Regions from separate parts of the Peribacillus sp. TE19612 genome, predicted to be linked through region 2. Evidence: riboswitches for the same ligand, from Rfam matches in the RefSeq annotation. Region 2 holds a riboswitch; the other holds the start of a gene.
What was found. Region 2 has a riboswitch for cyclic di-GMP ahead of ACZ9AO_RS04580 (anti-repressor SinI family protein). Riboswitches for the same ligand answer to the same signal wherever they lie in the genome.
Positions count from the first base shown of each region.

Region 1: it holds a riboswitch for cyclic di-GMP, as region 2 does, so the genes downstream of both, sinI (DNA-binding anti-repressor SinI) here and ACZ9AO_RS04580 (anti-repressor SinI family protein) in region 2, are expected to answer to the same signal.

Region 1 is NZ_JBWCCL010000015.1:25,039-28,192, reverse strand. Features, by position in the region: gene fliT (flagellar protein FliT) at 1-94, shown strand, start outside; gene hpf (ribosome hibernation-promoting factor, HPF/YfiA family) at 347-904, shown strand; cyclic di-GMP riboswitch class I at 1,552-1,636, shown strand; gene sinI (DNA-binding anti-repressor SinI) at 1,667-1,807, shown strand; gene ACZ9AO_RS22195 (helix-turn-helix domain-containing protein) at 1,955-2,278, opposite strand; gene secA (preprotein translocase subunit SecA) at 2,698-3,154, shown strand, end outside.
Region 2 is NZ_JBWCCL010000002.1:270,800-273,953, forward strand. Features, by position in the region: cyclic di-GMP riboswitch class I at 1,094-1,177, shown strand; gene ACZ9AO_RS04580 (anti-repressor SinI family protein) at 1,196-1,300, shown strand; gene ACZ9AO_RS04585 (hypothetical protein) at 1,302-1,565, shown strand; gene ACZ9AO_RS04590 (YwzD family small protein) at 2,179-2,310, shown strand; gene ACZ9AO_RS04595 (VanZ family protein) at 2,307-2,789, shown strand.

The DNA.
Region 1 (3,154 bases), on a different contig from region 2:
GGAAATAAATAAGAAGAAAAAATCTTCCAATAAATACACGAATCCGTATGAAAGTCTATCAGTGGATGGCGTGTTCTATGATAAAAGAAATTGATTTCCTTACCTTTTGGAGTCCATACGGTTTTTATGTTAAATATTTTTAAATTTTCTGTAAATAAAATAGGCTTAATTTTTTCTTTCTAGCATAGCATTTGATATAATGAAGCTAGGGCAGACATCAACCCTTTCCAAACCTTCCGACAATTGTTTCATTATTTCGACATATTTCATGATGTGTTTCTAAAAGGAACCGGAGGGGTATTGTAGAATCTAACTGTATAGTCTTAATTTAAGGAGGACTCACTTTATGAATTACAACGTACGCGGTGAAAACATTGAGGTAACTCCAGCAATTCGAGAATACGTCGAAAAGAAAATTGGCAAGTTAGAACGATATTTTAACAATACACCAGATGCAAATGTGTTAGTCAATTTAAAAGTGAACAATAATACATCAAAGGTCGAAGTGACGATTCCCATGCAGAATTTGGTTCTTCGCGCTGAAGAGGAAAATGCGGATATGTATGCTGCCATTGACTTGATCAATGATAAGCTTGAACGCCAAATTCGTAAACATAAAACGAAGGTCAATCGCAAGTTCCGAAACAATCTATCGACTACACCCGATGCATTCGCCTTCAATACGGAAGCTGACGAAGTGGTGGATGAATTCGAAGACGATAATGATATTGAAGTGGTCCGCAATAAACGCTTTGATTTAAAGCCAATGGACAGTGAAGAAGCGATTTTACAAATGAATATGCTTGGTCACAGTTTCTTCGTTTACACGAATGCGGATACTAATACAACAAACGTAGTGTACCGCCGAAAAGATGGACGCTATGGATTGATTGAACCTAGTTAATTATTATTCTAAGATCAAAAGCACAGCCCAGCCTCTGGGTTGTGCTTTTTGCATGTTGATAGAATCCGTTTGAAACGTAAAAAATGATTGCTTCTTTTGTTCTCTAAAACACACGAAAGTTCACTTAAGAGAGCACTATTTGTTCTTCATTAAGATAAATAGTTAATTTTACCTATTCAAATACCCCTATCTTTTGCACTATACTCGAATTGTTGGTTCTTTAAAGAGAACAATAAGTTATTTATAAAAAAACAATTTGATCAAGGTGCAGAGGGGGTTGGATTATTTGTATCGAAAGAATTGCCATACATGCCATAGGGCTTCTTTTAGCAGTGCGGAATATGGAAAGTGGCTTTGCCCGACCTGCGGTGAGGATTTAACTGCGCAAAAAGCCCACGATGCACATACAATCGAGAGAATCAATACACCCCAACGAAATTTTAAGCAGAGTAATATTTACTATTATACAAGAAAACGAAGTTGAATTAGTCTATGAAAAATCACCTGAACTTCGAATTTTCTTAATATTGTAATATTTTGTCGGATAAAAGTTTTTGCATTTATGTGGATTACCGACATAAAATAGCAATATATGGAGTACGTATCCGTTATAATATGATTATAGGTAGTGTATTTGGTAATAAATACCACGACAAAGGCAAACTCCTTGAAAAATGAGGGCGCAAAGGCACAGGTCTAAGGTCCTTTGACTATGATGGCTGGTCTGCCTGAAATACAAGAGTATTTTAGGAGGTAGAAGAGGTGGCTAATGTGGAAATGGATCAAGAATGGGTGAAATTGATTTCAGAAGCAAGAAGCTTGGGTTTCAAAAAAGAGGAAATCATTGCTTTTTTTAAACGGGAAAGCCTTGAGGCAACATTTGAGGAGAACGATGGAAAATAGGTTCCGAACAAATTCGAGAACATCCCTATAAACAGTGGTTCGATTCATAGCTGTTTATAGGGTTTATTCTTCCTTGAGATTCTTGTGAGTATAGCTTTTTCAAACTGTATTCTTCAAATTATGTAAGTAAACTAGTGCACTACCACTCTACTCTTCTTTATCTTTTCTCCATTTATTAAACTCGATGAATTCCCTGAATTGTTGTTTTGAGACACCCGAATTCATGGCTTCCTCAACGATTTTCATCCAGTCATTGTCCAAGGTTTCCTTATTTGGTGCATCGTAAAGCAGGGCATCAACAGGGATGTTAAGTACGGAGGAGATTTTTTCAAGAAATTGAATAGAAGGATTCGTTTGTAAGTTCCGCTCGAGCGAACTTAAATAAGACTTTGCAACACCCGCTTTATCGGCAAGTTCAGTCATCGACATTTTCTTTTCTTCTCGCAGTTTTTTTACACGTTCACCAATCATCAATACCACCTCGAAACATGTTCTATTTATCTTCCGCTAATAAGTTTCGGCAGCCCACCTTATCATTCAAAACATGACGCCTGTAAGGTTGGATTACCATGACATGCTATCTCTAGAGAGGACACAGCATCTAGTGATGGAAGGTTATGGATAATTCACATTTGCTTATGGAATAGTGGGGAGTTTGCAACATATTTTTTATACTTCCTCCTATTTTAACAGTTTTACTCCTCATTTATCCATTGTTTTTCGCAAGAATTGCATTCAGGTCTATACCAGGGAAGTGACATGAAGTTGTACCTCTATGACAGAAGTGGTAAAATTAAGCGTGCATTAGTAATAATAGAAGGTGTGTTTCTTCTTACTTATATGAATTTTGTCATTGAACGATCATTACCATAATAGAGGAGCGTTATTGAATGCTTAATATATTAAATAAAGTTTTTGATCCGAATAAGCGAGAAATCAAACGTTTAGAAAAAATCGCCGATCAGGTCGAAGCGCTGGCTGATGAGACTGCTGCGCTATCGGATGAACAGTTGCGTTCCAAAACGGATGAGTTTAAAGAGCGTTATCAAAATGGGGAAACCGTTGATGATTTGCTTGTAGAGGCTTTTGCGGTTGCGCGTGAAGGGGCAAAGCGTGCTCTGGGCTTATATCCTTACCGTGTTCAGATCATGGGTGGGGCATCCCTTCATGATGGAAATATCTCCGAGATGAAAACAGGGGAAGGTAAAACCTTAACATCCACGATGCCGGTTTATTTAAACTCGCTTACCGGTAAAGGTGTACATGTCGTTACTGTCAATGAATACTTGGCACACCGTGATGCCACCGAAATGGGTGTATTGTATGATTTCCTCGGTTTGACCGTCG
Region 2 (3,154 bases):
ACATGGGGAAGGCTGTTAATCAGCCTTCTTTTTTATGAACTGTTTTCTAATCAACTACAAACTGTTTAAGTATTATTATCTTGATATAAAAGACTTTTGGGTATAATGGAAGATTTTGAATTAATATATTTTGTAGATTTATAGTAAACTATATGATAAAGATCAGATATTAATTTATTAAATCTAGCTCAGTATAAAAATAGTGAATAATACAGTTAATATTTTTTCTGATTTGACGATACTTTAATATGAAGATCAAGCAAAGGGATTTCGCAGAAGTCGATGTAAGCGCCATCAAAACACAAGGAGAATTTGATGTCAAAAAACAAGTTTATTACGTTTGAGGAAGCTCATGAAAAGAAAGAAAGAAGTAAGAAAATTTTTATTGGGTCTTATATTACTATTATTTTAATTTTGATTTCTTTATTGACTTTTTTTCTTGGAAATACGTAATAGGACTGAGAAATCAGGCCCTTTTTTGTTAAGAAGGTGAATGAGTAAATATACAGTGAGCTCTCCTTTGGCGAAATGGATAGTCTAAGGAGCTAAAAGTCTAAAACTACTATAAAAGAGATGATCTTTTATTTTCAGCAGTTCTTGTTTTGGGACTATTGTGGGGAACGTTTTTAAGTTTTCAATGGTGATTGTTATTTCTCGGTTTGACCAAAAATATTTGAAGTTCACGAAACAGTCAGGTTACAGCCATATTATGGTTTGTAATGCTGGCTTTTTTTCTTAGGGTAAATAAATTAAAATTGAATCACTTAGCACGCTTATTTCGAAAGAATATTTTTGTAAAATAGTAAATTCAGCTTTTTTATGCTATTATAAATCTATTATTAATAAAAGAGTTGTAAAGAAAGCGCATTATACCAGTGTTTTTACATTGTAATGTCACTTTTTGATGAAAGATGTTGAAAAATGACATAAAAATACGAATAGTATTAAGTGCTATTATTACGTTTTTAAGTATAATTAACATTAATATAGTTTTAATTAAGGGGAAATGTTTTAGGGAAAGATGGTTTATTTAGTACCATGGAAATAGGATTCAAGAGATTTATTAATCTTGGTTAATAATAATGTAAAATATTCTTGAGAAAGGCAAACCTATTGAAAAGTAGGGACGCAAAATTACAGGTCTAAGGCTACATGCTAAGACGGCTGTGTTACCACAAGCTGGGTGGGGTTTATCATGGAAGCTAACAATGAACGGGAAGAATGGGTTTATCTAGTTTTAGAGGCTAAAAATCTAGGATTATCTATTGAAGAAGTGCGAGAGTTCATAAAAGGAAAATGAAATGGAAAACGCAAATCAGGGGATAAAAATTATGTTAGGGAAGGCTGTTATACAGTCTTCTTTTTTTGTTTTCATTAACTTAAAAGGTATCCAGAATAAAGAACTTGGCGAAAATAATAAAAATGCAACCTTATTGAGGGGGATTTTTATTATGGATGTACCTATTGCCTTTTTGAAGGGATTAATGTGGGGAACTTTATTCAGTGTACCGTTATGGTTGGCATTTTGCGGTTGGATAAAAATAATCATGAATTTTATAAAGTAAGCGCTTAATAAATTTAAATATTAAAATGATACCTAGGCAGGATTTAACAGGATGATCATAGAACCTAGTTAGTATACATAATGCTTTAGTCGTAACCTGCTATAAAAATAAGAAATATAACCTATAAAAAATAGTTAATAATACCTAAAAGTTTTTGGTTATGTGCCGATACTAAATTATAGAGATCAAGCAAAGGGACTTCGTAAAAGGCGATGTCAGACAAAAAACAAATTCATTACGTTCGAGGAAGTTTATGAAAAGAAACAGAGAAGTAAGAAAATTTTTATTGGCACTTATATTACCATTACATTAGTTTTGATTTCATTAATGACATATTTTATGGGACAATCATAATATGGGTATCGAAAGGACTGAAGAATCGGTCCTTTTTTGTTTTTTATCTCACATATTCACTAGTAGTATTCCTTCCCTTGAATATTAAAGGAATGTTAAACTTTAGTTACTTTTCTGATAATATAGTAGAATCCGCTTGCCAATCCCTACTATATATGTGATTATCAAATAAATGAGCTATATTCCTTATTTTTGAAAAAAGGATTAGGACAACAGTATGAAATGGTGGCTCAATTAAATATTGGAGTGGAAATTTCGAATGGATTTTTTTGATATTTTAAAAGACACTTTTGCCAAGGGTGAGTCTGGACAAGATGTTACTGTAAATGAACTTGTGGAAGAGATTAAGGAGAAATTAAGCGGGATCATTGAACAACCTGATAGTATATGATTCGTAGATACTTCATCCTTATTTTGCTCGTTTCATGGGCAATGGTCATCTTCTTTTTTTCCTCGCAGACATATGAGGAGCAAAGTATTTCCCCTTTTTTAACGCAGTTCAATACGCCATATTGGTATGATAAGCTGAGTGGCATTTCATTCATGTATGGAGGGGTTGAGGTGAGTGCCCAAACAGCTGGAGTAAATGGCTTTTTGGAGTTTTTTCTTCGGAAGGGTGCCCATCTTTTTATCTTTTTTGTGTTTGGATTATTGATGTATCGTGTTTGGGGCCGTTTTGTGAAGAAGCCTGTTCTTTCGTTTTCAGGCGCTCTTTTATGTGTCCTTTTATATGCGAGTGCAGACGAACTGCATCAAAAACTAACCGGTGGCCGAACTCCCTTGTGGCAAGATGTCATATTGGATACGTTTGGCGGTTTGCTGGGAATCTTCTTTTCTCTTTTCTGGTATCGAAGGAGAAGGCGTCAATGAATCTAAGAAATCATTTCCGATATATATACTACTTAAGGAGCATGTTTGTCAACATGCTTCTTTTTTATGGTTTTCCATTATATATATTAATGATACATAACCTGTAAGGGTGGTGAGGAGACAAAATAAGATTCCAATAGGAGTATTGACGGCTATTCTTGTGGTTTTAGCTGCAGGAGCCTGTATCATTTTTCTTTTTCCCAGCGGATCAAAAAGCGTGGTTGAAGAATTATATCAGTATGAAAGTGAAGCGGAGTTCGGGAAGTCCTGGGGAATTGTTAAGTTCTGAAATGAAGCAGCGGTTTCCGAATCGGGCAGATTATGTGCAAAATCGGTCACATGTATTTTTACAGCATATGGATGTA